DNA from 3 places in the Rhodopseudomonas sp. P1 genome. Region 3 is predicted to be linked to each of the others. Evidence: riboswitches for the same ligand, from Rfam matches in the RefSeq annotation. Region 3 holds a riboswitch; each other region holds the start of a gene.
The links. A riboswitch is a leader RNA that binds a small molecule or an ion and turns the genes downstream of it on or off. The one in region 3 is predicted to bind cobalamin.
Positions count from the first base shown of each region.

Region 1: linked by a shared signal. The riboswitch ahead of LRC39_RS10735 (ABC transporter substrate-binding protein) and the one ahead of LRC39_RS03670 (DUF1636 domain-containing protein) in region 3 are both predicted to bind cobalamin.
Region 2: linked by a shared signal. The riboswitch ahead of cobT (nicotinate-nucleotide--dimethylbenzimidazole phosphoribosyltransferase) and the one ahead of LRC39_RS03670 (DUF1636 domain-containing protein) in region 3 are both predicted to bind cobalamin.

Region 1 covers NZ_CP088006.1:2,304,045-2,314,620, forward strand. The annotation lists gene LRC39_RS10670 (Crp/Fnr family transcriptional regulator) at 1-295, opposite strand, end outside; gene LRC39_RS10675 (hypothetical protein) at 428-622, opposite strand; gene LRC39_RS10680 (hypothetical protein) at 650-823, opposite strand; gene LRC39_RS10685 (hypothetical protein) at 932-1,054, shown strand; gene LRC39_RS10690 (DUF72 domain-containing protein) at 1,059-1,796, opposite strand; gene LRC39_RS10695 (SDR family NAD(P)-dependent oxidoreductase) at 1,914-2,699, shown strand; gene LRC39_RS10700 (patatin-like phospholipase family protein) at 2,874-3,917, opposite strand; gene LRC39_RS10705 (hypothetical protein) at 3,919-4,335, opposite strand; gene LRC39_RS10710 (hypothetical protein) at 4,464-4,823, shown strand; gene LRC39_RS10715 (cysteine hydrolase family protein) at 4,820-5,425, shown strand; gene LRC39_RS10720 (ferritin-like domain-containing protein) at 5,509-5,991, shown strand; gene LRC39_RS10725 (zinc-dependent alcohol dehydrogenase) at 6,161-7,333, opposite strand; gene LRC39_RS10730 (hypothetical protein) at 7,508-7,831, shown strand; cobalamin riboswitch at 7,954-8,154, shown strand; gene LRC39_RS10735 (ABC transporter substrate-binding protein) at 8,281-9,120, shown strand; gene cobA (uroporphyrinogen-III C-methyltransferase) at 9,156-9,905, opposite strand; gene LRC39_RS10745 (cobyrinate a,c-diamide synthase) at 9,905-10,576, opposite strand, start outside.
Region 2 covers NZ_CP088006.1:2,322,208-2,332,783, forward strand. The annotation lists gene tcuB (tricarballylate utilization 4Fe-4S protein TcuB) at 1-436, opposite strand, end outside; gene tcuA (FAD-dependent tricarballylate dehydrogenase TcuA) at 423-1,721, opposite strand; cobalamin riboswitch at 1,868-2,076, shown strand; gene cobT (nicotinate-nucleotide--dimethylbenzimidazole phosphoribosyltransferase) at 2,280-3,344, shown strand; gene LRC39_RS10805 (adenosylcobinamide-GDP ribazoletransferase) at 3,341-4,111, shown strand; gene LRC39_RS10810 (cobyric acid synthase) at 4,198-5,772, shown strand; gene cobF (precorrin-6A synthase (deacetylating)) at 5,803-6,564, shown strand; gene LRC39_RS10820 (type 1 glutamine amidotransferase) at 6,685-7,449, shown strand; gene LRC39_RS10825 (MFS transporter) at 7,454-9,103, opposite strand; gene LRC39_RS10830 (hydrolase) at 9,443-10,093, shown strand; gene LRC39_RS10835 (XapX domain-containing protein) at 10,118-10,408, shown strand; gene LRC39_RS10840 (amidohydrolase) at 10,405-10,576, shown strand, end outside.
Region 3 covers NZ_CP088006.1:769,402-779,977, reverse strand. The annotation lists gene cobN (cobaltochelatase subunit CobN) at 1-3,313, opposite strand, end outside; gene cobW (cobalamin biosynthesis protein CobW) at 3,447-4,451, opposite strand; gene cobU (bifunctional adenosylcobinamide kinase/adenosylcobinamide-phosphate guanylyltransferase) at 4,455-4,985, opposite strand; gene LRC39_RS03670 (DUF1636 domain-containing protein) at 4,982-5,413, opposite strand; cobalamin riboswitch at 5,521-5,718, opposite strand; gene cobT (nicotinate-nucleotide--dimethylbenzimidazole phosphoribosyltransferase) at 5,815-6,870, shown strand; gene bluB (5,6-dimethylbenzimidazole synthase) at 6,897-7,568, shown strand; gene LRC39_RS03655 (YbhB/YbcL family Raf kinase inhibitor-like protein) at 8,096-8,584, opposite strand; gene LRC39_RS03650 (hypothetical protein) at 8,755-9,327, opposite strand; gene LRC39_RS03645 (FmdB family zinc ribbon protein) at 9,361-9,576, opposite strand; gene cutA (divalent-cation tolerance protein CutA) at 9,676-9,999, shown strand; gene LRC39_RS03635 (GIY-YIG nuclease family protein) at 9,977-10,402, opposite strand; gene LRC39_RS03630 (hypothetical protein) at 10,512-10,576, opposite strand, start outside.

The DNA of each region.
Region 1 (10,576 bases), 1.5 Mb from region 3:
CGTTCAGCGTCGCCTGCCGGCTCGGTGCCAGGATCGTGTGTAAATCCGGCACGTCGCCGGGAACGTGGATCGACGTGATCAACGCATCTCCGCGGTCGCCTTCGCGCCAGCACAGATAGCCTTGCAGCACGACGCAACAGTCGTCGGAGCGTTCACCTTGGCGGAGGCGTTCGTGCGGCTTGAGATGCCGAATGGTGGCAGGCATGCCAGCAAGCAGTTCGAGGTCCTGGTCGGACAGCTCCGCAAGACTGGTGAGACGATTGGCCAAATTGGTGAATGCGAAGCCAGTTCGCATCGGCGGTTCACTCTCACTGACGATCACGGCAGCGCAGAGTAGCGAGCCGTGACCCCGTAGTCTTTATCATAGGATATAGAGCGATATTGACCTGGCCGACGCGAGGCGGGCCGTGCGAAGAGACAAAACGACTCAAGCCGTATGGCCGGGGTCGTCGTTCCGCGGCGTCTTCTTCGCACGCTGTGGCGTCATGCGATCGCGCTCCTGCTGACTGCCGTCGGTGGTCGAGCCGAGTTCTTCGCGAGCGATATCGTCCTCACTGAACGACGGTTCGCGGCCGTTGATCGGCGTGTCGGTCGGATGCGTCAGGCGAGCACGGTTCGCCATGTGGGCTTCCTCAATGTGTGAGGCCGATCAGCGATCTTGCCGATAGCCTTGGTTGTGGGTGTTCTGTTCGATGTTGTCGCGCTGGCCGCGCTCGGCATCGACGTCGCGGACGCCGCGATCATCGTGTGGCGCCGAAATGGGATCGGTGCCCGGGCCCTTAGGGCTGCGATTGTCCGGCGGAATTGGTGGTCGCTTGGTCATGGTTGATCCTCCTGTGCCGTGAACGCGAGGCGATCGGGGGCGTTCCTGGAGGTTGCTGAACTCGCTTCGCCACAGGAACAACTGCCCGTTTCGGCACTTAGGGACACCATGGAAGACGACAAGCTCGACGCCAAACGCACCGGTAATGAACCTGCGCCGCTGCTGATGATCGCGGTTGCCGTGGTTCCGGTGATCGCCATCGTGGCTTGGCTGCTGGGCGTATTCGGCTGAAAACTCAGCGCCGATGTGCCTTCACCATCGCCTGAAGCCGCAGCGCGTCGCCCGGCGCTGCGCTTTTCTGGTCATTGTCGAAATAGACATACACGTCGTGGCCCGCGCGCTTCCAGCCTGTGGCGCGCTTGGTCCAGTGTTCCAGGGTCGCGACAGAATAGCGGCCCTTGTAACGGCCGCCCGGACCATGTCCACGGATGTAGACGAAATCTGCGGTGCGCTGCCACGGCGCCGGCGCGTCGTGGTGATCCGAAAGACACAGCGCGATGTTGGCACCGCGCAGCAGTCTGAACACCTCCGCTGTGTACCAGCTCGGATGGCGGAATTCGAAGGAGTAACGTCGGCGCGCGGACAGCATCGGCAGGAAGTCGCGTAGGCGGCCAGTGTCGACTTCGAACTGCGGTGGCAATTGAAACAGGATCGGACCGACTTTATCGCCTAGCAGCGCCAGCCGGTCTTCCATCAGCGCGAGGCTGTTGGCGGATTTCTCCGACAGCCGTTTCCAATGCGTGATGAACTTCGAGGCCTTCCAGGCGAACACGAAGTTCTTGCCGGTCTGGTCGTGCCATGATCGCACGGCGGCCGGCGTCGGGGTGCGATAGAATACTCCGTTGAGCTCGGTAGTGGCGAGCTGGCTGGCGTAGAACTGCAACTGGTGCTTGATCGGAAAGCCGTCGGGGAAGAACGGCCCGCGCCACGACTGATAGTGCCATCCCGATGTGCCGATCAAGATCCGCGCCAAGACGATGTGCTCCAGGTTGCCGTCGCGACAAGCGGCGTCCGCTGTGCTGGTTCCGAGCTGGCGGCGAGGAACGGCCGATGGTGGCGCCGGTTGACCGCGAAACCATCGGAGCATGTCATGACCGAACAACGTCCCTTCGCCGTCGTCACCGGAGCTTCCACCGGCATCGGCTTCGAGCTCGCCAAATGCTGCGCCCAAGCAGGCTTCGATCTGCTGATCGCTGCGGATGAGCCAGAGATCGAAAAGGCTGCCGCCGAGCTGCGCGCTGGCGGCGTCTCGGTCGAGCCGGTACAGGTGGATCTGTCGACCCAGCAGGGCGTCGACCGGCTGGCGGAGGCGACCAAAGGACGGCCGGTCGATGCATTGATCGCCAATGCCGGCCGCGGGCTCGGACACGCCTATCTCGATCAGGACATCGAGCAAGCCCGCAAGGTGATCGACACCAACGTCACCGGCACGGTGCTGCTGGTCCACCGTATCGGCAATGAGATGCGCCGACGGAACGCCGGGCGGATCCTGATCACCGGCTCAATCGCCGGTTTCACGCCGGGCAGCTTTCAGGCGATCTACAACGCCACCAAGTCGTTCCTGAACTCGTTCTCCTTCGCGCTACGTGACGAGCTGAAAGACACCAAGGTGACCGTCACCTGCCTGATGCCCGGTGCCACCGACACCGAGTTCTTCCGCCGTGCCGACATGCTGGATACGGCGGTTGGTACTGCCGACAAGGACAATGCCGGCGAGGTCGCCCGGATCGGGTTCGACGCGATGATGAGTGGTGAGGGCGATGTCGTCAGCGGATGGAAGAACAAGCTGCAGACCGCGGCGGCCAACGTGATCCCGTCCGGCGTGCTGGCGAGCCAGCATCGCAAGATGGCGGAGCCCGGCAGCGCCAAGCGCTGAGGCGTACGTGACGCAGCGATTGAAACGGGCATCCCGCGGATGTCCGGGCGGCTGTGGCGGCGATCAACAAGGTGCGGGCGGAGATAACCGCCTGACCGTGACGGCGCACGCTTCCGGCATGAGCAGCAAGGCGAGATTGAGCTGTTGCTCGGGGTGGCGGAATAGCAGACAACTTCAACGGAATTGCGCGGCCCGCTGCAGTGCCGCTGCCTGAGGAGGTGCGGTGAAACGCCGGATCACGCGGAGTCCGTCGATCGCTGGGGCGCTGGGCGCAAGGGCCGCCATCATGTCGTCGAACCCGGTCTGCCACCGCTGCGCCAAAGCGCGCCGGGAGAAGTTGAAGCTCTTCTCCGGACCCGGTTCGTTCGGGCCGGCGCGATAGCTCAACAGGGTAATCTCGTCCTGGAACGCCGCTGCTCCCGCGGCGCTGCGCTCGAGCGCCCTGATCCGGATCTTGTCCTTCAAACGCAGGTAGGTCTGGTTGCCGAACAGCAGGTCGTTCTTACGTTCGAGTGCCGCTTCCAGCGAGGCAGGCGGCTGGTCGTCGCGTGCATACAGATCCAGCACAAATAGCCGCAGAGGCGCCTCGGACTCGGTCAGGATCGGATCGAACGGTGCATTCAGCGACAGCCCGCCGTCGACCAGCGTCCGAGCGCCGATCGTCACCGGCGCGAACTCCGGCAGAAAGCCGCAACTGGCCAGCAGGTGGTCAAGCGCGATCGGCTCGCGGTGGGAGTCGAAAATCACCGGGTCTCCGCTGCAGACGTCGGTGGCGGCGATCGAGAGCCGCAGCTCGCCTCCATTGATGCGCTCAAAATCGATTAGCCGCGCGAGCCGGCGCCGCATCGGTCCGAGATCGTAAAGACTGCGGAAGCCAAATAGTGCCGGCAACCTCGGATGGAAGTGGTTCGGGTCGCCGATCAGATGTGCCGTGACAGCGCTGATCCAGCCTTCCAGATGCGGGAGTGGCGACCAAGTAGGTTCAGCGCGGGCCAGGCCCCAGAACTCGCGCAAGGCAGCGACGCGACGAGACGGCGGATTGCCCGCGATCAGCGCGGCGGTGATTGCGCCGGCTGAGGAGCCTGCGAGCCAGTGCAACGGCTGAGCTCGCTGTGCGAAAGCCTCGAATGCGCCGCCGTGATAGGCCGCGAGGCTGAGGCCGCCGGCGAACACCAGAGCGGTGACGGTGCCGTTGTTGTGGTCGGGGCGCGCGTCCAAGCTAAGCGGCCTCCGAGGCGTGGCCGTTGCGGCGCCGGGCATCGTCGGTCAGCGCCTGCGCGCAGGCCCAGTCCAGCATGGTGATGCCCCCAACCGCCGCGAGGGCAAGCGCAACGTTGCCGCGTTTGGCATTGTCGCGGCGGAGCTGCAGCGCCAGCGTGCCGACATCGAGCGCGTCGCCGCCGACCCGGCTCCAAACCGATGCGGGCGACTCGGTGGTGAGGATGGCGACGCCCGAGGCGATCTCTCGTGCGCCATAGAGCTGCAGCAGATGCTCGTTGCCTTCCATGCCGAGCGCGCGGGCGAGACGATGCGGCGCCAGCACCTCTGCGGTGCCGAGGCCGAGCGACACCCATCCGAGGAACCGGGCGAGCCGGCGGGATTCGCTTGGCGTCATTTGCAAGGAGGCAGAAGTCATCGGTGTGGTCTCCATCGGGCTCACCCGCCAACGATGCCGATGGTGCAGCGTTCCAACTCAGCCTAAGCGCCGGATTGGAACGTGGTCGGAGGCCGACGGTTCTTTGCGTATCCACGATGGAGAGCGACTTGCGTGTGATCCCGACCCGCCTTCACGGCGCGATCGATTATCTGGTGTCGGTGCTGGTGCTGGCGTTGCCGTTCATGGCCGGTGAGCAGGGCGGCCTGCGCTGGGTGTTCGCGGCGGTGGGCTGCGCGGGAATCCTCTACAGCCTGATCACCGATTACGAGTGGGGCGTCGTGCGGCTACTGCCGATGCCGTGGCATCTGGCGCTCGACGTGGTGTTTGGCGTTGCAATGCTCGCCCTTGGCATCCTCCTCTGGCTATCCCTCGTCGGGGTGATCAGCGCCGTGATCGGCATCGCCGCGCTGATCCTGGCGGCCATCACCGAGCTGCGTCCGCGCACAGCGCGCCCGATTGCGTCATGATCAAGCCGCCACCGGCCGAGCCGATCGAGGCTGCTGTCCACCTTTGCGTCGATATGCAGCGGATTTTCGCCCGTGGCGGTGTGTGGGAGACGCCGTGGATGGAGCGCGTCCTGCCGGTGGTCGCGGATGTCTCGGACCATTATGCGAGATCAACGATCTTCACCCGGTTCATCACGCCCGAGCATCCGGAGCAGCGGCCGGGGCGGTGGCAGCGTTACTACCAGCGCTGGGAGGCTGCGTTGCGGCCCAATCTGGAGCCGGAACAGCTCTATCTGGTACCGGAGTTGCAACGCTTGGTGCCGCCTGCGCAGGTGATCGACAAGCCGGTGTACTCCGCCTTCAAGCATTCGCCTCTGGCATCGCTTCTGGTCGAACGTGGCATCGGCACCGTTGTGATCACGGGGGCCGAAACCGACGTCTGCGTACTCGCGACGGTGCTTGATGCCGTCGATCTCGGCTTTCGCGTCGTGCTTGTCGAGGATGCGCTGTGTAGCTCGTCCGACCCTGGTCATGACGCACTGATGACGATGTACCGCACCCGATACGGTCAGCAGATCGATCTCGTCAGTCGGGAGATGCTGTTCGATCTCTGGAAGCTATGACGCAGACGAAGGCCGGGTTCCGATAGGAACGGTGTACATCCGGCCACGTTGAACGCGCGATCATTTCAACTGGAGACTGAAGAATGGCTCAGGACGCACGTGAGATCTTTGTTACCGGGCTGCGCAACGCTCACGCCATGGAGACCCAGGCGCGGGAGATGATGGAGCGGCAGTCCGAACGGCTCGACGACTATCCGGAAGTCAAGGCCCGGGTGCAGCAGCATTTGCGGGAAACCGAAGGTCAGCTCAAGCGGCTCGACGAGTGCTTGTCCGCCTGCGGCGAAAGCGCCTCGATGCTGAAGGACACCACGCAGTCGTTCATGGGCAATATGGCCGCGCTGGCTCACACCGTGATGCCCGATGAGATCCTGAAGAACACCTTCGCCAACAACGCTTTCGAGCACTTCGAAATCGCCGCCTACAAGTCGCTATTGGCGCTCGCCGACATCGCCGGCTTCGGTTCGGCTAAGCCGCTGCTGCAGGCGTCGCTGAAGGAAGAAGAAGCTATGGCGGCGTGGATCGACCAGAACATCGACAGTGTCACACGATCCTACGTTCAGGCCTAGGCGGCCTGAGTTTGTAATCCTGATGGATCGGAAGATTGTGGCCGGGCTCAGCCCGGCCATTTGCGTTGATGCCTTGAACCGCCGGACTCGGTCCCTCCTAGAACGACGATGGCCGGGCGATCCCGGCCATGATGAAGTCGTTGCATGTCGCTCTATGAGCTGAGCGCGCTCAGCTTGGTTTCATCACCACCTTGATGCAGCCGTCCTTCTTGTCGCGGAAGGTCTTGTAGAGTTCCGGGCCGTCTTCCAGCGTGGCGCGGTGGGTGATCACGAACGAAGGATCAATCTCGCCTTTTTGGATTCGGCCGAGCAGTTGCGGCAGATAATGCTGCACCGGAGTCTGCGCCATCCGCATCGTCAGGCCGCGGTTGATCGCCGAGCCCATCGGGATCTTGTCGAGTAGCCCACCATAGACGCCGACGATCGACACTGTGCCGAAGTTTCGGCAGCAATGGATCGCTTGACGCAACACGTGCGGCCGGTCGGTGCCCATGAAGGTGGCCATCTTCACGCGGTCGACCATCGAGTCGAAGCTCGCCATTGCGGCGGCTTCGGTGCCGACAGCGTCGATGCACGCATCGGCACCGCGGCCGTTGGTGAGATCCTGGATCTTGTCGTAGACGTCGTCGTCCATGAAATTGATCACGATCGCGCCGGATTGCCGCGCCATCTCCATGCGCTCCGGTACCGTGTCGATCGCGATCACGCGTTCGGCGCCGAGCAGGAAGGCGCTCTTGATTGCCATCTGGCCGACCGGGCCGCAGCCCCACACCGCGACGGTTTCGCCGCCTTTGAGATCGCAGAAGTCCGCTGCCATGAAACCGGTCGGGAAGATATCGGACAGGAACAGGACCTGCTCGTCGGTCAGTCCATCGGGCACTTTGATCGGACCGACGTCGGCATACGGCACCCGCAGATACTCGGCCTGACCACCGGCATAGCCGCCGAGCATATGCGAGTAGCCGAACAGGCCAGCGGGCGAATGGCCCCACATCTTCTCAGCCGCCTTGGCGTTGGGATTCGATCGCTCGCAGCCTGAATAGAAGCCGCGCTGGCAGAAGAAGCATTCGCCGCAGGAGATGGTGAATGGGACCACCACCCGATCGCCGACCTTGAGCTTGGTATTCTCGGAACCGACCTCGACGACTTCACCCATGGTCTCGTGGCCGAGCACGTCACCGCTTTGCATCGACGGCATGATTCCGTCCATCAGGTGCAGGTCCGAACCGCAGATCGCGCAGGCCGTCACTTTGATGATCGCATCGCGGCCGTGTTCGATTTTCGGATCCGGCACGCTCTCGCAGCGGATGTCGTTCTTGCCGTGCCAGGTCAGAGCTTTCATCTGCAGGTCCTCGTCGTTTGATGGCGAGGGGAAAAGCCGAACAGGGTCGGTTGTTCCTGTTGCTCGGCTGGAACGCCGCGACCTGAAGACGTGACTGGTTAGTTAGGAACGGCGTCTCCGAAGCTCCGTTGGCCTCTGCGCAACTCAGCAATCAGAACAATGACAGGAGCGACGATGATGGTGCGGAAGACGACGACAGTGATGGCCGTGCTCGCAGTGCTGGCGCTTGGCGCAAGCCAAGTGATGGCGCAAGGCGGTGGTGGCGGCGGTGGGGCCGGCGGCGGCGCGGGTGGTGGTGCCGGGGCCGGCGGTGCCGGCGCAGGAGCCGGTGGAGCAGGCGCGGGTGCCGGTGGCGCGGCTGGCGGCGGCGCGGGCGGTGGCGGCCCGTCGAACTCCGATCGTGGTGGTCAGGGCTCGGGCAGCGCCCACGGCGCGACCAATTCGACGACGCCGAGCTCGGACGGCCAGTCGGGCGCAACCACGCCGATGCGAAAGTAAGCGAACCGGCGGCGAGAAGCCGTGAAGTTCAAGCCGGGTGGTGCCTGACTGCACCTCCCGGCTTTTTGCTTGCCAGCAAGACTGCGGAAGATGGTCGTCTTGCCGGGGGCTGGGCGACGTGCTTAACCCAGACGTGTACCGGTGCCTCTCGCTGAGAGAGGTGAAACGGGAATGCGGTGCGGGGCGATGCCCCAATGCCGCAGCTGCCCTCGCAACTGTGGGCGGATCGGAGCGTCCTTGAATGCCACTGGCCGAACCGGCCGGGAAGGCGGACGCGACGGATATCCGCGAGCCAGGAGACCGGCCGGTGCATGGTGTGCAACTCGTTCGGCGATGGGCCGGCGGAGGATGTCGTCTTGAACAGAACAATTGCGCCGCATTGCGGCGTCCGGCCGCCCGTCGCGTTGCGTGACCGGCGTGCGCCTCGCTGGCGTTCCCGCTTGTTGCTGATGGTCGCCGCGGTTGGTTTGCTGGCCTCGCCGGCGTTCGCCGCCTCCAAGCGGATCGCCTCGATCAACATGTGCACCGATCAGTTGCTGATCGCCCTGGCTGATGCCGACCAGATCGCTGGCCTCGGACCGTATGCGCGTGATCCGAGGCTGTCGTGGCTCGCCAAGGAGGCTGAGCGATTTCCGAGGCTGTCCGGTGAAGCTGAGGATCTGTTGATGCTCGCACCCGACGTGGTGCTGGCCGGCCGCTACGGCAAGCGTGCCACGCGCGAGCTGCTGCGCGCGCAGAACATTCCGGTCGAAGAGTTCGACGTGCCGCGGACGATCGACGAGGTGAAACTGCAGATCCGGCGGGTTGGCGCGCTGGTCGGCCATCCTGAACGCTCGGACGCGATGATCGCGTCGGTCGATCAGGCCGCGGAGCGGGCACGGCGCACCGCCTCGCGGTGGCAGGGCCGGGTGCTGGCGCTATCGCGGCGCGGCTGGGTGACCGGCGGCGATAGTCTGCTCAGCTCGCTGCTGCAGACCGCTGGCCTGTCGAATGCGGCGTCCGACCTTGGTTTCGCCTATGGCGGCTTCGCCTCGCTTGAAGCGATCGTCGCATCGCGGCCGGACCTTTTACTCGTATCCGAAGAGCAGCCGGTGGCTGAAGATCAGGGCAAGGCTCTGCTGCTGCATCCCGCGATCCAGCAGGCCTATCCGGCGAGCCGACGGATCGTTGTTCCCGATCAGCTCACGGTCTGCGGCGGCGCGATGCTGCCGGTTGCGCTCGATCGACTATCCGACGCGATCGTGCAGATCAGCCAGAGACGAGGCGTTGCGGCTGCCGCGCCGCGGTAGAGAACGCGTCGTCGTCGCCGGTCGCGTGCTGGCGATCAGCTCTCCTCCAGCGCTGCGCCGTACAAAATCATGCAGGGGCCGGACGGCCGATCGGCGGTGAGGCGGGCGGCGATCTCGCTGACGCTGCCCCGCTGCACGTTGGTCGCATCGGAGCCGAGGCTTTCGACCATCACGGCCGGCGTCGTAGCGCTCAGGCCGCGGGCGATCAGTTGGGCCGCGAGGGCCGGGAAGGTGGCCTTGCCCATATAGACGCAGGTCGTTGCGGTCGCATCCGCCAGCGCTGCGAGGTCGAGATCGCGCGGCAGGCGCCCGTCGACATCATGGCCGGTGACGAACTGGACCCGGCGCGCGACGCCGCGCTTGGTCAGCGATGCACCGATCGCAGCTGCTGCGGCGGTCGCCGTGGTGATGCCGGGTACGATCTCGACCGCGATGCCGGCCTCGCGCGCGGCGCGCAGCTCTTCGTCGGCGCGGGCAAACAGCGTCGGATCGCCGGCCTTCAGCCGCACCACGTGCTTGCCGCGGAGCGCGTAGTTGATTGCGAGGCGGCTGACTTCGTCCTGGCGCGGCGAGGGATGGCCGGCGCGCTTGCCGACCGCGACCATCTCGGCATTGGGATCGAGATAGGCCATGAAGTCTTCGCCGGCGAGGTCGTCATACAGCACGACGTCGGCGGCCTGCAGCCGCTTGATCGCCCGCAGCGTCAGCAGGTCGGCATCGCCCGGGCCGGCGCCGACCAGCGTGATGCGGCCGTTGGCGGCGGCGCTTTCGATTGACTTGGACATCAGGCGATCGCCTCCTCGGCGACATCGATCAGATGGAAGAAGGTGCCAGTGACGTGTCCGCGGCGGCTGCCGGTCTCATCGGTGAGCTGTCCGGCGGGATCGCGGATCTCGGCGAGCGGCTCGTCCGCCACGGTGACGACGCGCGCGTAGTGATATTCGTGGCCGCGCAGCACGCTGCCTGCGGCGTGGCCGGCGGCTGCGGCCTGCAAGGTCGCGAGCCGGTAGCCGAGATGCAGCTTGCGATTGGCGAAGTCGGTTTCGAGGCCGAGCAGTCCGGCCATCGCGTGGCGCGTGCCGTCGGCATCGATCAGGCCTGTACCGAGCGTCATGTAGCCGCCGCACTCGCCATGGACCGGGCGAGTCTCCGCGAACGCGCGGAGCGCTGTCTTGAATCGCGTCGCTGCCGCGAGGCGTCCTGCGTGTAGCTCGGGATAGCCGCCCGGCAGCCACCCGGCGTCGCAGGACGGATCTGGGCCTTCGTCGCTCAACGGCGAGAACGGCACGATCTCGGCGCCGGCCGCGCGCCAGCCTGCGGTGAGGTGCGGGTAGATGAAGGAGAACGCGTCGTCGTGCGCCAGCGCGATGCGCTGACCCGGCGGCGTCAGCGGCCGGATCGTCGATGCGATCGGACGCGCCGGCTGCGCAGCGCGGATCAGCGCGTCGAGGTCGAT
Region 2 (10,576 bases), 1.6 Mb from region 3:
GCCACGGCAGCACGCGATAGAACGCGCCTTCGCCCGCGTGGGCCGCCAGCAATGTTGCGGGGGAGTCCGCGCCCAGTACGAGGCCGAAGGTGATCAGCAGCGCGAGCGCGACGGTGGCGGGTAATGCGAGCGATGAGGCGCGAAAGATGCGTCCTAGCGCGGGCGGCCACAAATGGTCTGCATAGGAGCGCTGCCGCAGTTCGGCGAACGTCGCCGGCAGATTGACGGCGAACGGATGCGGTGGTGCGTACTGGCAATCGTGCCAGCAGCCCTGGCAGTTGTGGCACAGGTTCGACAGGTAGCTGACGTCGCTCAGGCTGAAGCTGTGCTTGCCGTCGATCGCTGGAAACACCGGGCAGAGCCCATCGCAATACATGCAGGCGCTGCAGATCCGCAGCACGCGCTCGGCTTCGAGCATCGGATCAGCCGCGGACATGGCGTGCCGCCTCCTCGCCGGCGATCTGGCCGAATACTGCCGATAGGGTGATGCCGAGCCCGGCGAGATAGCCGCGGCGCAGCACATTCGCAGCCATGATCATGCCGGCCGCGAACAGATCGTCGTGGCGGCGACCGTCGGCCTGGACCACCCGCATCGTTGCATCCACCTTGATGCCGTAGTGCACGAACGTCAGCCCCGGCCGCATCGGATAGGCGGCAAATGGTGGCTCCGCGATGCTACGCGCGGCGTTGGCCGGGGCGGCATTGAAGCCCTCAATGCTTGGCAACAGAGCGGTGGGATCGATCTGCAGCGCGGCAGCTAGTTCGCCGAGGTTCGGCGCAGTGACCGGCGCCAGTGCGGATGGCGCGGCACGCGCGAGCCCTTGGGTATCGAGCACCAGATAAGCGAGTTGGCCGGGGCAGGCGGCGATCCTTGGTCCCCATTTGGCGTAGTGAGAGGGTTGCGCGCCGGCCCCTGCGACGTCGATGGGAGCACCGGATCGATCGACGACGAGGCCGAGTGGAATCGACGTGATCCGGGTGACGATGCCGCCGTCGAATTGCGGCCCGCGCGCATCGACCGGAACGACGTGGCACATGGTCGGATCGCCGATCGCGCGGCCCCCCGCCGCGATCAGCAGATCGAGCATTCGGCCGTCCGAATATGGCGTGCCGCGGACCATCCAGCCGTCGGCGGCGCTGCCGAAATTTTCGCGCAGCCACGCCAGATCGGCACCCGGGCCACCAGCGCAGACGACGATGCTGCGCGTGCTGATTGCGGGATCGGACGTAGCGCTTCGCACACTGATCGTCCAGCCATCGTCGTCGTGGCACAGCGATCTGACTTCGCTGTCGTAACTGATGACAATGCCGAGCCGCTCAGCGGCAACGTACAGCGCATTGATCATCGCTTTGCCGCCGCCGAGCGGAAACGCGGTGCGGCGCGAATACGGCATCACTCCAGTGCCCGGTGGCTGCAGATGCACGCCGTGATCGATTAGCCAGCCGGCGATGCTGTCTGCGCGTTCGATCAGCAGCTCCGTCAACGCCCGATCGGTGTCGCCCGTGATGCTGCGCAGCTCGGCGCGCAATTCGGCGGCCGTGTAGGTGTCGGGCACGTAGTCGAGGGGCGTCTCGTGCGTCAGCCGGAAATTGCGGCCGTGGCGCGCGTTGCCGCCGCGTAACGGCCGCGGCGCCGCTTCGAGCAGGCGGACCGAAGCGCCGCTGCGGCGCGCGGCAATCGCCGCGCAAAGACCGGCGATTCCGCCGCCTATCACCGTCACATCCCACAGCAAGATGCGGTCAATCCGGTCGAGATGATGCGCCAGGGCCGCTCGAGAGCGGCCAGGAAAAGCGCGGCTTGGTGGACCTTCGTCTTAGAGGGCGGCTCCGGGTTGTTGTCAATCTTGCGCCCGTGGCGTCGTCGTGCTGTGGTGCCGCCCGCTTCGGTGCCCTTCGTTCGAAGGGTGAAACGGGAATGCGGTGCGGCGAGCAATCGCCAAGTCCGCGGCTGCCCCCGCAACTGTAAGCGGACCGCTTCCGGTCACACCGCCACTGAGCACGGCGCAACAGCCGCTCGGGAAGGCGACCGGGACAATGTCCGCGAGCCAGGAGACCGGCCGAAGTCCGAAAACCATGCCATTCGACGGTGGGTCGAAGAAGGACACAGACATGCTGCACCGGCCACCGACCTGACGCGCGCCTCCGCTTTCCGCGGATAAATCCCGTCGTCGCCCGAACGAACCAGCGCGCACAGCTTTGCTGTCGCCGCCACGATGGGCGTTCGACTGTCTTCACTCCCCGCCGTCGCGGCGGCAGCCTTCTTATTGCCGAGCTTCCGAATGCACGCGCCCTTGCTCGACCCACGTATTCTGTCCGTTCCGCCGATCGATCCCGCCCATGAATCCGAGCTGCGGGCTCGGCTCGACGGCAAGGCGAAGCCGCCGGGTTCGCTCGGCCGGCTCGAAGAACTCGCCGTGCAGCTCGGGCTGATCTGGCATCCGGCGCCGCCGCGGGCGGAGCGCGCGACGGTGTTCATCTTTGCCGGCGATCATGGCCTCGCCGCCGATCGGGTGTCGCCGTATCCAGCGAGCGTGACCCGATCGATGGTCGAGGCATATCTGGCAGACTGCGCCGGCGTGAACGTTCTGGCGAAAGCGGTCGCGACCGAGGTGCGGATCGTCGACGGCGGCATCGATGCCGATATGCCGCCACATCCCAAGCTGATCGGTCGCAAGATCCGCCGCGGCACCCGCAACGCGCGCCACGAACCGGCAATGACTCACCAGGAGGCCGCGCGTGCGATCACCGCGGCGGCCGATCTGGTGCGCGAGGATATCGCGGGCGGGCTCGACATCGTCGCGATCGGCGAGATGGGAATCGGCAACACGACGTCTGCCGCGTTGATCACCCACGCGCTCACGGGCGAGCCGATCTTTGATTGCGTCGGCCGCGGCGCCGGGATGGATGATGCCGGTGTCGCGCACAAGCGCGCCATCGTCGAACAGGCCGCGGCGCGGGCACAGCCGACGGCACCGCTCGACGTGCTTGCCGAGTTCGGCGGCTTCGACATCGCGATGATGGCCGGCGCAGTGCTCGGCGCTGCGACCTCGCGGCGGCCGGTGGTGATCGACGGCTTCATCGCCAGCGCGGCTGCGCTGCTCGCGGTGCGGCTGCAGCCCGCCGCGCGCGATTACTGCGTGTTCTCGCATCGCTCGGCCGAGCGCGGCCATCGCGTGCTGCTCGAAGCGATGCAGGCGACGCCGTATCTCGATCTCGGATTGCGGCTCGGTGAGGGCACCGGTGCGCTGATGACCGTTCCGCTGCTGCGCGCCGCGGCCGGCATCCTCAACGATCTCGCCGCACTGTCGGACGTGCTGGCGGGCCGGTTCGGATCGCGCGCGTGAGCCGGCAGATTCAATCGCTGCTCAACGCCGTGCAGTTCATGACGCTGGTGCCGACGCCGCGCACCGCGCAGTTCGACGACGACTGGCTGCTGAGCGCATCGAAGTACTTTCCGCTGGTCGGCGCCGGGATCGGTCTTGTGTGCGGTGGCGTGCTGCTCGCAGGCTCGCTGATCTGGTCCGGCGTGGTGCCGGCAATGATGGCCGTCGCCGCTGGCGCGGCGCTCACCGGCGCGCTGCACGAAGACGGCATCGCCGATACAGCGGACGGCCTGTTTGGTGGCCGCAGCCGCGAGCAGCGCCTGGCGCTGATCAAGGACAGCCGCCTCGGCCTCTATGGCGCGGTGGCGCTGGTACTCAGTTTTGCGATCCGCGTCGCAGCGCTGGCGAGCCTGCCGCCGTGGCTCGGCGTCGCGACTCTGGTGGCCGGCTATAGTCTTGGGCGGACCGGTATCGTCGCGGCGATGTCGGCGCTGCCTTATGCCGGTGACGCAGCCACCGGCAAGCTGAGCTATCCGACGCGCGCGATCAGCAGCGCGGGCTGGGTCGGTCTGGCTGCGTTCAGCGTGCTCGGCGCGCTGTGGCTGGTCATGCTCAATCCGCCGGCGGCGATCGTGGGGCTTCTGGTCGCGGGCGTGTTCGGTCTGGCGGCGCCGTGGATCGCGCTCCGGCTGATCGGCGGCTATCGCGGCGATGTGCTCGGCGCCACCGAACAGATGATCCAGATCGGCCTGTTGCTCGGCGTCGTGGCGATGGCCGGCCATGGCTGAGTGATGCCGTGGCTGCCGATCACGTTCGACCGCAGGCGCGGGCGGCTGCGCTGCTTCCCCTTAACTCCATGCTATCGAGTGGTTTCATGACCGACGCCCATGTCGAGGAGCTCATCTCCCGGATCCAATTCACGCCGCGCGCGACCACCGGTCCGCGGCGCGCCCGCTCGCTGATGATCCAGGGCACCAGTTCGGACGTCGGAAAGAGCATGGTGGTCGCCGGGCTGTGCCGTGCCTTCGCCCGGCGTGGGCTGGTGGTGCGTCCATTCAAGGCGCAGAACATGAGCAACAACGCCGCGGTCGCGTCCGACTCGGATCTGCCGCTCGGTCCGAACGGCGAACAAGTTCGAGGCGAGATCGGCCGCGCTCAGGCGCTGCAGGCGCGCGCGTGTGGCGTGGCGCCGTCGATTCACATGAACCCGGTGCTGCTGAAACCGCAGTCGGAGATCGGCGCCCAGGTGGTGCTGCGCGGACGCGTGCTCGGCAACTGCCCGGCGCGAATCTATCACCACATGCGGCAGCGGCTGATCCCGGCGGTGGTCGACAGCTTCGAGCGGCTCGCTGCCGAGGCCGATCTGGTACTGGTCGAAGGCGCCGGCAGCGGCGCCGAGGTCTACTTGCGCGCCTCCGACATCACCAACATGCGGTTCGCCGAGGCGGCCGATCTGCCGGTCGTGTTTCTGTCGGACATCGATCGCGGCGGCACCATGGCGGCATTGGTCGGCAGCTACGTGCTGCTGAGCGAGGGCGATCGGGCCCGCGTCGTCGGCTATCTGATCAACAAGTTCCGCGGCGACTTCTCGCTGTTCGAACCCGGCTGCCGGACCATCACGGCGGAGACCGGCTGGCCGTTCCTCGGCGTGCTGCGCTGGTTTCCCGGCGCCGACCGACTGCCGGCAGAGGACTCGCTGGCGCTGGAGCGCGCCGCAGCGGCGAGCCGGGGCAAGCTCAAGATCGCGGTGCCGCGGCTGCAGCGCGTTGCCAACTTCGATGACCTCGATCCGTTGGTGGCCGAGCCCGACATCGACCTGCAGTGGATTCAGCCGGGCTCGCCGATTCCGGCGGATGTCGATGTCGTGGTGCTGCCGGGCTCGAAAGCGACCCGCACCGAGCTCGATCTGATCCGGCGCGAGGGCTGGGATATCGACATTCACGCCCACGTCCGCCGCGGCGGCCGCGTCGTCGGGCTGTGCGCCGGCTTCCAGATGCTCGGCCGCGTGGTGCGCGATCCGCAAGGCATTGAAGGACCTGCGGGCGAGACCGCAGGGCTTGGTTTGCTCGACATTGAGACCGAGATTTCTGGCGACAAGCGCCTGATCGAGATCGATGCGGTCGATCGGGTCAGCGGGTGCCGTGTCGTCGGCTACGAGATGCATATGGGGCGGACCACCGGCCCAGGTTTGGCGCGGCCCTGGCTGAAGCTTGAGGAGGGCGGCACCGAGCGCGCCGAAGGCGCAGTCTCGGCGGACGGCCGCGTCAGCGGCGGCTATCTGCACGGCATCTTCGGCGGCGATGCGTTCCGCTCTGCCTGGCTGGCACAGATCGGTGCCGCGTCCTCCGGGCTCGATTTCGAGCGGCGGGTCGAGGAGACGCTGGACGCGCTCGCCGATCATTGCGAAAGCAATCTCGATCTCGATGCCTTGCTGGCGCTGGCGCGGTGAAGCGGCGTTCGCGGGCGGAATAGGACGACGATGCGGAAGATCTTGTTGATCGGAATCGGGCCGGGCGGTCCGAACTATCTGACCCTTCAGGCTGTCGAGGCGCTGAACCGCGCCACCGTGTTCTTCATTCCCGACAAGGGAGAAGAAAAGGCCGAGCTGCGCCTGGCGCGGGAGCAGATCTGCGAGCGCTTCATCAAGACGCCGGGTTACCGCTTCGTCACCATCGACATCCCCAAGCGTGAGCCGCAGCCGCAGGATTATCGAGCCACGGTGGACGATTGGCACGCCCAGATCGCCGACCGGTTTCAGCACGCGATGACCGAGCAACTGCCGGAGGATGGTTGCGGCGCATTTCTGGTGTGGGGCGATCCGTCGCTTTACGACAGCACGATCCGCATTCTCGACCGGCTGCGCGGGCGCGGGATGGCGATCGACTACGAGATCATTCCCGGCATCACCGCAGTGCAGGCGCTGACGGCGCGTCATGGCATCGCGCTCAACGGCATCGGCGAACCCGTCACGGTGACGACAGGGCGCAAGCTCGCCGCCGCGGGGCGATGGTCGGGCGAGACAACGGTAGTGATGCTCGACGGCGAGGAGACTTTCGCCAAGATCGACGCCGAGGGGGCCGAAATCTTCTGGGGTGCGAACCTCGGCATGGATGACGAAGTCCTGGTAGCCGGCAAGCTCCCGGAGATTGCGCCCGAGATTCAGCGCGTTCGCCGCCAGGTGCGTGCCGCCAAGGGCTGGGTGATGGACATCTATCTGCTCCGTAAAGCAGGGGAATCGTAGATTGGTACCGTCGCGCTTCGACGGGCGCTGCTCATTTATCGCGCTTGCTCGATGCCAGCGTATCGGCCAAAACCGCGCCATCGGTGGCGCGCATCACGCGCCGATCTGAGCGGGGCCGACATGAACAGTATCGCGACCAGCCCGAACAGAAGCGGACTGCGCTTCCTGGTGTTTCAACACGTCGATGTCGAGCATCCCGGCATCTTCCGCGAGTTCTGGCGCGAAGCGGGGATCGTGTGGGATGCAGTCGAACTCGATGCAGGTGAACCGATCCCAGCGCTCGAGCCGTACGACGCTCTGATCGTGATGGGCGGCCCGCAAGACGTTTGGCAGGAAGACGAGCATCCCTGGCTGGTGCCGGAGAAGGCCGCGATCCGGCGTTTCGTGCAGGAGCTTGGCCGGCCGTATCTTGGCATCTGCCTCGGGCATCAGTTGCTTGCGGCTGCACTCGGCGGCGAAGTCCGTCTCGGCCAGACTCCTGAGGTTGGTCCGGGCGAAGTCGAGCTGACGGCGGCCGGCGCAACCGATCCGTTGTTCGCCGGTCTTTCCAGCCCGTTGCAGACCTTCCAATGGCACGGGGCCGAAGTCGCGACGCTGCCCGCCGGGGGAGAAGTGCTGGCGCGCAATGATGCTTGCGCGGTACAGGCGTTCCGGTTTGGCCCTGCGGCTTACGGGCTACAGTATCACGTCGAGATCACCGACCGCACCGTGCCCGAATGGCAGCAGATTCCCGCGTACGCGGCTTCGCTCGAGACGGCGCTCGGGCGCGAGCGCGCCGCGAAGCTCGCCGACGAGACCACCGGGCTCTTGCCCGGTTTTGCGCAGGCGGCGCGCCGGCTCAACGACAACTTCCTGCAGATCGTGGCGCGCGCTGCGGCGCGCTAAGTCATCAAGGCGTTTGCGGCGGATGCCCTGGCTGCCGTTTGATGTGCCCATGCGGCGCGGCGATCAGATGCGTCACTTTTGGTTCGGCATCAAACAAGCGGATCTGCTCCTGCAGCACCCGATCGGCATTGGTGACGCGCTCGTGCTGGCGGAGATGCTCCAGCCATGAAGCGACCTTGAAGGTTTCGACAAAGCGGCCGGGATCGGCCGCATCCTCGAACACGCCCCATTGATAGGCGCCGTCGCGCCGCCGCTGCCGGCTGAGATGCCGCACCGCGCTGAGAAACGCCTCGCGATGGCTCGGCGCAATTCGGTACTCGACCGTGATCAGCACCGGGCCCTGATCCGGTTCGGCGTCGATGCTGACGATCGGCGTCGGCCAGTGCATCGACGGCGACAGATCGACGTCCGCGCCGGCCTTCAGTTTCCATCGCCAGGTCACCACAATGCCGAGCACCGCGCCCGCCGCCGCCGCGAAATGCGCGATCGGCAGGCCGAACGATGAGGCGATCTGGCCCCACAGTGCACTGCCTGCGGTCATTGCGCCGAAGAACACGGTGACGAACATCGCCAGGCCGCGTCCGCGGACCCAATCCGGCAGCACGACCTGCACCGAGACGTTGAGGCTGGCCAGCACGGCGATCCACGAGACGCCGGCGAGCAGGCACGCGGCGACAGCGAGTTCGACCTGCCGGGCAAGGCCGAGCATCACCAGGCACAGCGCGGTGCCGAGCGTGCCGGCGGCGACCAACCGGTCGGGGCCGAGCGCGGCCTTCAGCTTCGGCAGGATGAGCGCGCCGCCGATCGCGCCAGCGCCGACGGCACCGAGCAGGATGCCGTACAGCTCCGGCCCGCCGGCGATCCGCGACCGGGCCACCAGCGGCAGCAGCGCCCAATACGCGCTGGCAAAGAAAAAGAACGCCACCGCGCGCACCAGCGTCGCGCGCAGCTCGGTGTTGTGGCGAGCGTGACGGATGCCGGTGATCAGTGCTTCGATCAGTCGTTCCGGGGGCAGCGTGCCGCTGCGCGGATGAGCGGGGCGCCACCAGATCAGCGCGGCGATCACCGCAAGGTTGCTGACCGCATTGATCCAGAACGGCGCGGCGATGCCGAGGCTGCCGATTGCGATGCCGCCCAGCGCCGGGCCGATCGCCCGGCTGATATTGATCCCGACGCCGTTGCTGGCGACCGCGGAAGCGAGGTCCTGCTTCGGCACCAGATCCGGCACGATCGATTGAAACGCCGGTGCGGCAAAGGCCGCGCCGGCGCCGAGCAGGAACGTGAACAGCAACAGCTGCGGCGGCGTCATCAGGCCAAGCCACACCAGCGCCGCGCTGGCACCGGCAAACAAGGTCAGGACGATCTGCACCACGATCAGAAACTTGCGCTTGTCGACGATATCGGCGAGCGCACCCGCCGGAATGGCAAGCAGGAAGATCGGCAGGTTGGACGCGACTTGCACGAGCGCGACCTGCAGCGGGTCTGCCTCCAGGCTGGTCATCAGCCAGCCGGAGGCGGCATTGAACATCCAGGTGCCGACGTTGGACACCACCGTTGCCGTCCATACCACCGTGAAGGCGATGTGGTGAAAGGCTGCCCAGGATGAAGGGCGTGGCGGAGCCGCTGTCTGCTGGCCGCCTTCAACACTGCTCATCGGTCCTCGCTGGGTTGAAGGCGCTCGTGATCCGTCCGGCGCTGGTTGCCAAAGCGGAAATCTATCGCGGCGGCGCCAAGCGAGATTGCAGGACCTTGCTGCGGTTTGAATGTTTGAGCGCCGCGTCGGGCGCGAGAGGATCGCTCGTCATCAGATCCGAAGCAGCGCGAGCCGCCCTGCCCACATGAGTGCACCTGCGGTGAGATGTCGTCATCGGCGTGAGCAGGGCGCCGCGCGTTCGTGCAAGCGGTGACGGGTTCGTCCAAGCGATCCGGACGCCGGGCAGGGCATGATCGCGTCCAGTTGCTTCAGCTCAGCCCCGAACTTTGGAGAGTTCCGATGTCGAAACTGGATATGCTTACGCCCGAGAACTGCGCGATCGCGCTGATCGATTATCAGCCGGCGATGTATCAGGGGGTGCAGTCGCACGACCGCCTTGTGGTGTTCAACAACATCCAGATCCTCGCCAAGGCGGCCAAGCTGTTCAAGATTCCGACGGTGCTGACCACGGTGGCCAAGGATTCGTTCTCCGGCCCGTTCATGCCGGAAGTCACCGAGCTGTTTCCGAACCTCGACATCATCGACCGCACCTCGATGAACTCGTGGCTCGATCCGAACTTCCGCAAAGCCGTCGCCGCCACCGGCCGCAAGAAGTTCGTGATCGCCGGGCTGTGGACCGAAGCCTGCGTCATGTTCCCGACGCTCGACATGCTGAAGGAAGGCTACGAGATCTACATTCCGGCCGATGCCTGCGGTGATCTGTCGATGGAAGCGCACAACCGCTCGATGGAGCGCGCGATCCAAGCCGGCGCGGTGCCGATCACTTCCTGCCAGTACGCATTCGAACTGCAGCAGGACTGGGCGCGCTCGGAGACCTATGAGGGCATGATGGACATCCTGCGGGCGCACTCGCCCTATGGCATCCAGATCCGTTTCTCCAAGTGGGCGCTCGGCGAACACGCCTCCGAGGGCGGCACCAAGGCCGCCTGACGCGATCGGCGCGGGGAGAGCACGATGAAAGTATATCTGCTGTCGCTCGGTGCCGGCCTGTTGGTCGGCATCATCTACAGCTTGCTCAACGTGCGCTCCCCCGCGCCGCCGCTGGTGGCGCTGATCGGACTACTCGGCATTCTGGCCGGCGAGCAGATCGTGCCGGTGGCGCGCCAGATCATCTCCGGCCACAGCCTTGCGGCCGCGTGGCGCGACGCCAGGTGCACGCCGCACATCTTCGGCATGCTGCCGGGGCGCCGCGCCGCCGACGCGTCCACGACTTCTGAACCGCAGCAGATGGAGAAGCACTCATGAGCACCGCGCCCGACGTCATCCTGCATCGCGGCCTGTTCACGACGCTGGATCGGAGCAACCCGACCGCCAGTGCGGTGGCGATCTCGGACGGGCGGTTCACGGCGGTCGGGCACGACCGCGATGTCTTGCCGCTCGCTGGTCCCTCGACCCGCGTGATCGATCTGAAGG
Region 3 (10,576 bases):
TTTCGACCGTTGCGGCGAGGCCGCCGATGAACTGGTAATAATCGTCGGAATCGAGAATGTCGTGCTCGCGATTATCCTGCGCCTGCGCCACCAGATCGACCGCCTTCAGCCGTGCCGCAAACGCATCGGCGGCCTCGGCGCCGTCCTGCCCCGCCCCATAGGCATAGCCGCCCCAGGCAAGATAAGCGCCGGCGAGATCATCGCGATTATTCCAGCCGCCGTCGTCGATCATCGCCTGCAGCCCGGCGCCGTACGTGCCAGGCCGCGCGCCGAACACCCGCGCGCCGGCTTGCTTCTTCGCCAGCTCGGGATCGACACCCGTTCGAACTAATTGGTCGCTGCGGACGCGGACCTGGGCGGCGATCGGATTGGCGTCATCAGGTTCGTCGAGCGCCGCGACCGCTGCAATTGCGCTGGCAATCAAGTCCATCTGCACCGGGAAGGCGTCGCGAAACAGTCCGGAGACGCGGAAGGTGACGTCGACGCGCGGCCGCCGCAGCTCCGACAGCGGCACGATCGCAAAGCCGGTGACGCGGCCGGTGGCATCTTCCCAGGTCGGCCGCGCACCGATCAGCGCCAGCGCCTGCGCGACATCGTCGCCGCCGGTGCGCATATTGGCGGTGCCCCACGCCGACAGCGCGATCGAGCGCGGCCATTCGCCGGCCTCCTGCCAATAGGATTCGATGAGCCGCTCGGCGGCGAGCTGCCCGATCCGCCACGCCGACGGCGTCGGCACCGCGCGGACATCGACCGCGAAGAAATTACGCCCCGTCGGCAGCACATCGGGCCGGCCGCGGGTCGGCGCGCCGGAGGGCCCCGGCCGAATGAACCGCCCGTCGAGCCCACGCAGCAGCGCGTCGCGCTCGGCGTCGCCCGACGCTTCGATCGCCGGACGCAGCGACGTGGCGATCCAGTCGAGCACGGGCTGAGTGTGAGGCAGTCTCTCCTCATCGCCCGCAGGAGAGGGTGAAGCTTGATGAAGAGCCGACACCAACCGCAAGGCCAACGCTTCGACCCGTTCGACGGTGTCACCATGGGTCCGCCATGGCCGATCACTCAACGTGGCGAGGATGGCTGGGTGCGGGCCGGCATAGGGGGTGGCCAGATCGCGGGTCAGCGGATCGAATTCGGTCCCGTCGGGGTTGGTTAGTCCGAGGTCCCGCGCCAGCGCGCGATGCAGCGAGGCATCCTGCGGCTTCAGTTCGGAGCGCGGCAGACGCGCGATCGACACCAACAGCTCGTCGCGCTGGGCGGCGAGCGGCGTGCGGCCGAATACGTGCAGCCCGTCGCGGATCTGCATCTCTTTCAGATCGCACAGATGCGCATCGATCGCGCGCAGCGCATCGAGCGTCGCGGTGTCGCGATCGATCGCGACGTCTTCGTCGAGCCGCGTCGCCCGTGCCAACGAAATGATGTCCTCGGCGATCGCGTCGGCGCGGGTCGGATCGAGATCGGCCGCCATCGCGTATTCGTCGACCAGCGCTTCCAGCCGCGCCATCTCGTCGTGCAGCTCGGCGCGGGTCATCGGCGGCGTCAGATGATCGACGATCACCGCCGCGCTGCGCCGCTTGGCCTGGATGCCCTCGCCGGGATCGTTGACGATGAACGGGTAGAGATGCGGCAGCGGCCCGAGCAGCGCAGTCGGGAAACAGTCGCGCGACAGCCCGGCGCTCTTGCCCGGCAGCCATTCGAGGTTGCCGTGCTTGCCGAGGTGGATCACCGCTTCGGCGCCGAACACCTGCCGCACCCACAGATAGAACGCCACATAGTGATGCGGCGGCGGCAGCTCGGGATCGTGGAAGCTGGACTTCGGATCGATTGCATAGCCACGGGCCGGCTGCACCCCGACCAGGATGTTGCCGAAGCGATGCAGGCCGAGCCGGAAGGCCCCATCGGCCACATGCGGATCCTGCTCCGGCGCGCCCCACCGCGCGATCACCGTATCGCGCACCGCCTGCGGCAGCTCCGCGAGCGCCGCCGCGTAGTCCGCCACCGGCCAGCTCACGCCGCCTTCCCGATCGGATCGGCTCTGCAGTTCGTTGGTCGGGCCGCGCTGCAGCTGCTCCATCAGTGCCGCTGTGTCGGCCGGCAGCTCGCGGGTGAGATAGCCTTCCGTCCGCAGCGTGAACAGCAGGTCGTGCAGCGATTGTGGGGTGTCGAGACCGACGCCGTTGCCGAGCCGGCCGTCGCGATTCGGATAGTTGGCAAGCACGATGGCGACGCGGCGTTGGTCGCGCGGCTGATGCCGCAGCCGCACCCAGGCCTGCGCCAGATCCGCCACCGCGTCGATCCGGTCCTGCAGCGGCTGATACACGGTCGGGGCGAATTCGGCGTCGCCGCCGCGCTGCTTGAAAGCCACAGCTCCGGCGAAGACACGGCCGTCGACCTCCGGCAGCACGACATGCATGGCGAGGTCGCGCGGATTGAGACCACGGCCGGATTGCTCCCAATGCTCGCGCGTCACCCCGGCCTGCGCCACCTGCAGGATCGGGCAATCCGCCGACGCCAGCACACCGGAGTCGTCCGTGGCGGTGGCGGTCGCAAACGCGGTGGCGTTGATGATGACGTCGGGCGGCGTCGCGGCAAGCACGCTGCGCAGGAACGCGATCGAGCGCGCATCCTTCAAGCTGGTCACGAAGATGCAGGTTGGATCGAAATCACGCGCGGCCAGGGCGTCACGCAGCGCCGCGATCGCCGCGGTATCGCCGCTCGCCGCCAGCGCCCGATAGAAGATTACCAGCGCGCGGCGGCACTGCGATGGCGGCGGCTCGGCCGGCCAGAACCCTGCGGCCGGCATCGGCCGCGGCGGCGGCGGGCAGTCGTCGCGCAGGATCATCCAGGCGGCATAGCGCAGCGCCAAGCGGATGTTCTCGGCGCCGCCCTCGCTGCAATAGCGCCACAGCGCGTGAGCATCGTCGAGATCGGCGGTGCTACGCGCAGCCAGCTCCGCATTCCACTCCATCTCGCCCGGAATGCAGACGAACTGCGCGCCGCGCGCCAGCGCATCGCGCCGCAGGCTGTCGACGCCGTGCGGCCAGTAGGCCTCGCCACCGAGCATCCGCAGGATGACGAGCTTTGCTTTCGCCAGCGTGCGCTCGACATAAAGATCGACCGAGGCCGGATGGCCGAGCGCCAGAAAATTGGTGAGCTGGAGCGTCGGATAGTCGTCCGGCATTCCGGCCCGCGCAGCACCGAACGCCGCCAGATCGCTGTCGGCCGCCGACAGCACCACAATATCGGCCGTCGCCTGCCCGAGATCGCGCGCAACGTCGCCGTCGTCGATGCTGACGCTGGTGTCGAGCTTCAGGTGCATCTGGAGCACCGTTGCTGTGCGACCGCCCTCTCTACGTCATTGCGAGCGAAGCGAAGCAATCCAGACTCGGGGCCGCTGCCCCTGGATTGCTTCGTCGCTTCGCTCCTCGCAATGACGGGGAGAGGCATATGAACTACCCCGCCAGCGCGCGCCGCGCGGCGTCGGCGTCAAAGCCTTTGAGGCCGATCACCACCAGATGGTCGGGACGCTCGGCATCGGGGCGGGCGAAGGCGAGATCGATGCGCGAGCCGACCGCCTGCACCACGACCGGGGCCGGCTTGCCGGCGACACGGGCATGGCCCTTGACGCGCAGCACGCCCTCGAGCCCCAGCGCATCGCCGACCCGCGCCTTCATGGCATCCAGCGTCTCCGCCGGCTGCGGGGTGATCACCAGCGAGTCGAAATCGTCGTGATCGTGCTCCTCGCCTTCGGCGTGATGGCCGGCGCGGGATGCAAGATCATTCTCGGCTTCGGCATCGAGCCCAATCAGCACCGACGGCGCCAGCGTGCCATGCGAGCGGACGATGCGGACGTTCGGCCGCACCCGGCTCGCCAGCTTAGCTTCGAGCGCGGCAAGCTGGTCGGGCGCGACCAGATCGCTCTTCGACAGTACCACCAGATCGGCGCAGGCGAGCTGATCTTCGAACACTTCCTCGATCGGATCGTCATGCGTGGCGTCACGCTGCGCCTTCACCGCGTCATCGTCGAGCGGCACCCGGCCTTCACTCAGCGCCAGCGCGTCGACCACCGTGACGACGCCGTCGGCGGTGGCACGGGTCTTCACCGCCGGCCAGGCGAACGCCTTCAGCAGCGGTTGCGGCAGTGCGAGCCCGGAGGTTTCGATCACGATCGCGTCGAGCGGCGTGTCGCGGTTCAACAACTTTTCCATCGTCGGGATGAAGTCGTCAGCGACCGTGCAGCAGATGCAGCCGTTGGTGAGTTCGACGATGTCGCCCGGCGCGCACACCGACGCGCCGCAATCCTCGACCAGCGAGCCGTCGAAACCGGCATCGCCGAATTCATTGACGATCACCGCGATGCGGCGGCCGCTCGACTGATTGAGCAGCGCGCGCAGCAGCGTGGTCTTGCCGGCGCCGAGAAAACCGGTGAGCACCGTGACGGGAACGCGGGCGGTCATGAACTACTCTCCTGTTTGGCGTTTCAGCCACAGCGGCAGGCCGGCGGCGATGAAGGCGACGTTGGGCACGGCGGCGGCGATGGTCTGATTGAGGCGGCCTTGCGCGTCGCGGAAGGCGCGGCCGAGCGGCGTCTCCGGCACCAGGCCGAGGCCGACTTCGTTGGAGACGAGCACGATCGGACCGGCGGCGACGCCGAGATAACGCGCCAGTCGCCTTGCTTCGACCTCGGGATCGCGGCCGGCTTCCATCAGGTTGAACAGCCACAGCGTCAGGCAATCGACCAGCACGGCGCGGCCGCGGCCGGCGTGCTGGGTCAGCGCATCGACCAAGCCGAGCGGCTCCTCGATCGTGGTCCAGCCGTCGCCGCGGCGGGCGCGATGGTGGGCAATGCGATCGGACATCTCGTCGTCGCTGGCGGTGGCGGTCGCGAGATAGATCCTAGCCAAGCCGCTCTCGGCGACCAGCCGTTCGCCGAACACCGATTTGCCGGAGCGCGCGCCGCCCAGCACCAGGGTGGAGATCAGCGCGCTCATGCCGGCGCCCGCCCATCGTCGGGAGACCATTGCGGCGGCGGCAGGCGGACGACGGTGCCCTTGCGCAGGACTTCCGGGCGCTGCCGCCACGGCACCAGACCGTAGTGACTGTCCTGATAGGAGGCCACGAACGCCGCCACAGCGTCAGCGCCGCCGGCGCCATCGAGATCGCCGAACACGAAGGTGTAGCCGCCTTCGCTCGACACCGCGACGGTGGCGGCACGCTTGCATGCGGACAGGCACTGCACGGCGCGCACCTGCACCGCGCCGGCGCCGGCCAGCGCGGCGCGGACGGCTTCCAGCATCGGCGCACCGACGGCGACGCCGTCGATCGTCTTGCAGGTGGTGCAGACGCTGACCATCACCGGCGCGCCAGGCAGCATGCGCGGCGGATCGGCGCTCACATCGGCAGGGGGCTCGGAATCCATCGGGCTCGAATCATCGGGTCAGCTATCGAGCTTTGTCGGAACGCGCGGGAGAGGCCTTTGCCGTCCGCACTGCTTCCGTCCGGTGCACCCCGCCCCGACGACCCTTCAAAGCACAATACGCGATGGCAGGTCTCCTGGCTCGCGAGTCGCCGCCATTCGCCGCCTTCCCAGGAATTCCCAGTGGCCTCGGCGATGGCTCGTCGCTTACAGTTGCGGGGGCAGCTCCGGGATCGAGACGCACCGCGTCTCCCACCGGCTTCCCTTTTCACCTTCCTTGCGGAAGGACCATCGTCGGGCACGCTAGCTGCGACGCTGTTGCGGGTCAACAACGCGAAGGTGGTGTTGACCGGGCTTGCGCGTTTGCCTCAGTTGCGCGCCTTGCCGAACCAAAGGACCATCCGATGCCGACCGAAACCCTCGTCACCTGGCAGCCGCCGTCGATCACCCCGGTCGACCCGTCGCTGAAAGCAACCTTGCGGGCGCGGGTGGACGGCAAGGCCAAGCCGCTCGGCTCGCTCGGGCGGATCGAAGACCTCGCCATCGAACTGGCCTTGATGCGGCATCCGCAGCCGCCGCGCGCCGACAATGCGGTGCTGATGGTGTTCGCCGGGGACCATGGCCTGACCGAAGAAGGCGTGTCGCAATATCCGTCCGCCGTGACGGTAGCGATGGTGATGACCTATTTGGCCGGCAAGGCCACCGCCAACGCATTCGCAGCCGCCAACCATGTCGACGTCCGGGTGATCGACGCCGGCGTCGCCGCCGATCTGCCGAAGCATCCCGATCTGATCGACGCCAAGGTGCGGATGGGAACCGCCAACGCGGCGCGTCAGCCGGCGATGAGCGTCGCGGAGACGTGCCAGGCACTCGATCGCGGCGCCGAACTGGCACGCGCCGAGATCGCCGCGGGCGCGGACGTGATCGCGCTGGGTGAGATGGGGATCGGCAACACGGCTTCGTCGTCGCTGCTGCTGCACCGCCTCGGCCCGGCGCCGCTCGACCAGAGCATCGGGATCGGCGCCGGCCAGGATGCCGACGGCATGGCCAAGAAGAAGGCGGCGATCGAAAAGGCGGCGATGCGCAGCCCCGCCACCGCACCGCTGGAGGTGCTGGCCGAATTCGGCGGACTGGAGATTGCCATGATGGCCGGCGCGGTGCTGGGCGCCGCATCGCAGCGCCGGCCGGTAATCGTCGATGGCTTCATCGCCACGGCCGCGGCGCTGGTCGCGGTGCGGCTGGCGCCGGAAGCCCGCGATTATTGCGTATTCGCCCATCGCTCGGCCGAGCGCGGCCACGACCTCGCGCTGCAGGCAATGGACGCCGCGCCGCTGCTCGATCTGCGGCTGCGGCTCGGCGAAGGCACCGGCGCGATCCTTGCCGTGCCGCTGGTGCGCGCGGCCTCGCGGCTGCTCACCGACGTCGCCGATCTCGCCGACGTGCTGGCGGGCAAGCTGTGAGTACGGTGCTGAACAAGATGGCGGCGATGACCGATCCGGCCGAGATCGCAGCCGCCAACGCCAACCCGCCGGTGTTCGACGAAGCGTTTCGGGAGAAGTTCGCCGAGCTGATCGCGTGGCGGCGCGACGTCCGCCGCTTCAGGACCGATCCGGTTGCGCCGGAGCTGATCGATCAGCTCCTCGACCTCGCCCAGCTCGCCCCGTCGGTCGGCAACAGCCAGCCGTGGCGCTGGATCAGCGTCGACTCGGCCGAGACGCGGGCGCGGATCCGCGCCAACTTCCTGCGCTGCAATGAGGTGGCGGCGAGCGCGTATCAGGGCGACCGTGCGGCGCTGTACGCCAAACTCAAACTCGAAGGCATCGACGTCGCGCCGCGGCAGTTCGCGCTGTTCTGCGACCGCGAGACGGCGCAGGGTCTCGGTGTCGGGCGCCAGACCATGCCCGAAGCGCTCGATTACTCCGTCGTGGCGATGATCGAGACGTTCTGGCTCGCCGCGCGGACGCTCGGCCTCGGAGTCGGCTGGGTATCGATCCTTGATCCAGAGGCGATCACCACCGAGCTCGACGTGCCGGCGACCTGGAAGTTCATCGCCTATCTGTGCGTCGGCTGGCCGGTGGAACACCACGTCGACCCGGAACTGGTGCGCCATCACTGGCAGGACCGCACCACCGCAGGCCGCATTGTGCTGTCGCGCTGAGTTCCATCGGTGCGCGGGCGCACTGAGTGCCCGCGCTGTTTGTTGATCGTTAAGGCAAGATCGCGGCGAGAGCCGCAATTTGCAAGAAATCGTCACATTCGCGCGTCAGGACTCCGTCCGCGTTTCCGATAACGGAGGACCGGACATGCGAACTACCAACCTTTGGACGACCGCTTTGTTTGCCGGCGCGCTGGTCGCGTCGAGCCTATCTGCCGCACCGGCGCTGGCGCGCGGTCAGCAGGATCAGCGCAACGCCGGCGAGGCCGCAGCGACGGCGTCGGGATGCAGCTCCTACGAACGCGCACCCGACGGATCATGGCGCCAGATTCCCTGCCTTTCGAGCGGACCGGCCGCCGCGATCACGCGCAGCTCGTCAAGCCGAAGCTCAGAAGCCAGCAACTGATCACAGCGCCTTCAAGACGACCGGCGCGGTCTCGGTCGTCCTGGCCTTTACGCTTCACTTCCGTCGTTGCTGATAACCGGACCAATCCGGCATCAGCAGCGAACAGGATGGCATCTGCTCGGGCTTAACGCCCGAACAGTCCGGTGATCGTCGTCTTCGCCAGGGTGTGGAAGTTGAGATCGAAGCCGACCAGCGCCGGCATCGCGGTGGCGCCAGCGTTCGGCAGCTTTTCGACGTCGACCGCGAATACCGTGATCTGATAGCGGTGCGGCTTGTCGCCCGGCGGCGGGCACGGGCCGCCGTAACCGGGCACGCCGAAATCCGTCAGGCCCTGGATCGTGCCTTCGGGCATCAACCCCTTCGCGATATCGCCCGCGCCCTTCGGCAGCGACGTCGTCGTGGCCGGAATGTTGAACACCACCCAATGCCACCAGCCGCTGCCGGTCGGCGCATCGGGATCGTACATCGTCACCGCGAAGCTCTTGGTGCCGGCGGGCGCGTCGCTCCAGCTCAGCGCCGGCGAGACGTTGGCGCCGGTGCAGCCGAAGCTGTTGAACAATTGCTCGTGGGCGATCGTTGCGCCTTCGGCGATGTCGGGACTGGTGAGCTTCATGGCCTGCACTCCTGCCGCATGCGGGCGCGCACGCCGGCTGGCGCGCAGCGCACGTCATCGGGTCGCTGATGTCGTGGTCCCCGCCGGGCGGCGAGGCGACGCGATGCTAGCAAGCCGAAACGGGCGACGGAAGCTCATGCGCGGCTCGGGGCCGGCGACAAATTCGCCGATTATTCCGGCTTAGCCGCCGGCGCCTTGCGGGACGGCCTCAACAGCAGCGGAAAACCGGAAAAGAAGGTGTTGGAATTGATCAGCAGCGGAATCCCGAGCCATTCCGACACGGTCCGCGGACCGCTGCGCAACTCCTCGCGCCGAGCCTGAGGTTGGGCCGGCCGCGCCGGTGATGCCGCTGGCGCCGACTTGAATGCCTGCGCCGCAGGATCGGGGACCGGCTGGGCTTCAGTCCTCGCCGGCTGCGCGAGGGCCGGCGCCGTAGAGCCAGCGGTGCTCGTCGCACCTGCCTCTTTGCCGCCGTGCCGTTCGAGAATGCCGCTGGCGACGAGCGCCGACCCGAACGGCGGCTCGACCCGGACCACGGTCCCGCCGCCGCTCGGACCGCGGCGATCGGGCACCTCGACCAGTTCGACCCGGTTGAAGCCGCGCTGCTTGAGTTCGGCAACTGCGGCCTTGGCCTGTGTGGCGCTGTCGAAGGTACGGGTGATCTGCGTCATGTCTGGCATGCCTCGGAGGGTTGCTCGTCGGCGTGCAAACGACCTGAAGCGCAGGATCGTTCCTTCCGGCAAACACGGCGTCCCGAGTGGGGAGCCGCTGGCCGGCTAGGCGCAGACGTCCGGCATGCAACAGCCGCCGCAGCCACCCTTGCCGTCGCACATCGGAGCCTCCGGCCCGCCCTTGGCGGGCTTGGCGATCAGCGACAATTGCTGCTCGAGGCTGGTGCTCTCGCAGGACGGGCACACCGCGGATTCACCGGAGAACAGCAACGTCTCGAACTGGTGACCGCATTTGTTGCAGACGAAGCCGTAAATCGGCATGACGGAGCTTCCGAAGCTGACTGGGAACCAGTTGCGCCTAGCAAACAACCGGCGCGGCCTGCAACGCGTCGGATCAAATCGAAGCCAAGGAGCGACGCGATGGATCAGGGCGAGGCCTGCGTGGTGATGGTGACGGCGCCGAATAAGGAGGAAGCGGAACGCTTGGCAGTCGCAACGCTCGAAGCCCGGCTCGCCGCCTGTGTCCAAATCCAGGCCATCACCAGCCATTATTGGTGGGACGGCAAGATCACCAGCGACGCCGAGCAACTGCTGCTGTTCAAAACCCTGCCGACGAAGTTCGCCGCCTTGCGCGACCTGATCACCTCGCTGCACTCCTACGACACCCCGGAGATCATCCAGCTCTCAGTCACCGCCGGCGCGGAGAAATATCTCGGCTGGATCAGGCGCGAGACCGGGGCGTAGAATCGCCCCGCAACCACACCGGCGCCGCGTCGTCTCCGGCGAGCGCCGTGCGGACTTTACGGGCAGCGACGCGCGACGGCCAACGCAGCAGATGGCTGTGGCAGTGGGCGCAATCCGTGGCGCCGAAGCCTTCGATCGGCACCGGCAGAAATCCCAGCCGCGCGACCAGCTCGCACTCGTCGCCGCCCGCAATCGCCCAGGCGCCCAGCACCTCGCCGGCCGTCGTCAACTGATCGACATGCCAGCGGATCGTTTTGTCCTTGCGGAAATGCCGTCCGAGCCGAGCGGGCAGGCCACCTGGCCCATAGGCCGAGCCGCAATACAGGTAGCGCCCCGGCCGAAGTAACGGCGACGCAGCGGCGCCGAGCCGGATCGCGAGCGGCGCGGCGATTGCGATCGCCACCACATAGGCGCCGGGACCTGACGGGCAGGCAGGATGCGGTGCGGAGGTCATCACGACCGGTGTGCGTCCGCCGTCTCCAGCCGGTCAAGCCCGCAGACGACGTCGCCGGCTAGTGCTTGGTCGGGACCTGGCTGAGCAGCATGCGCTTCAGCTTGGCGCGCGCGTGCATCTCGG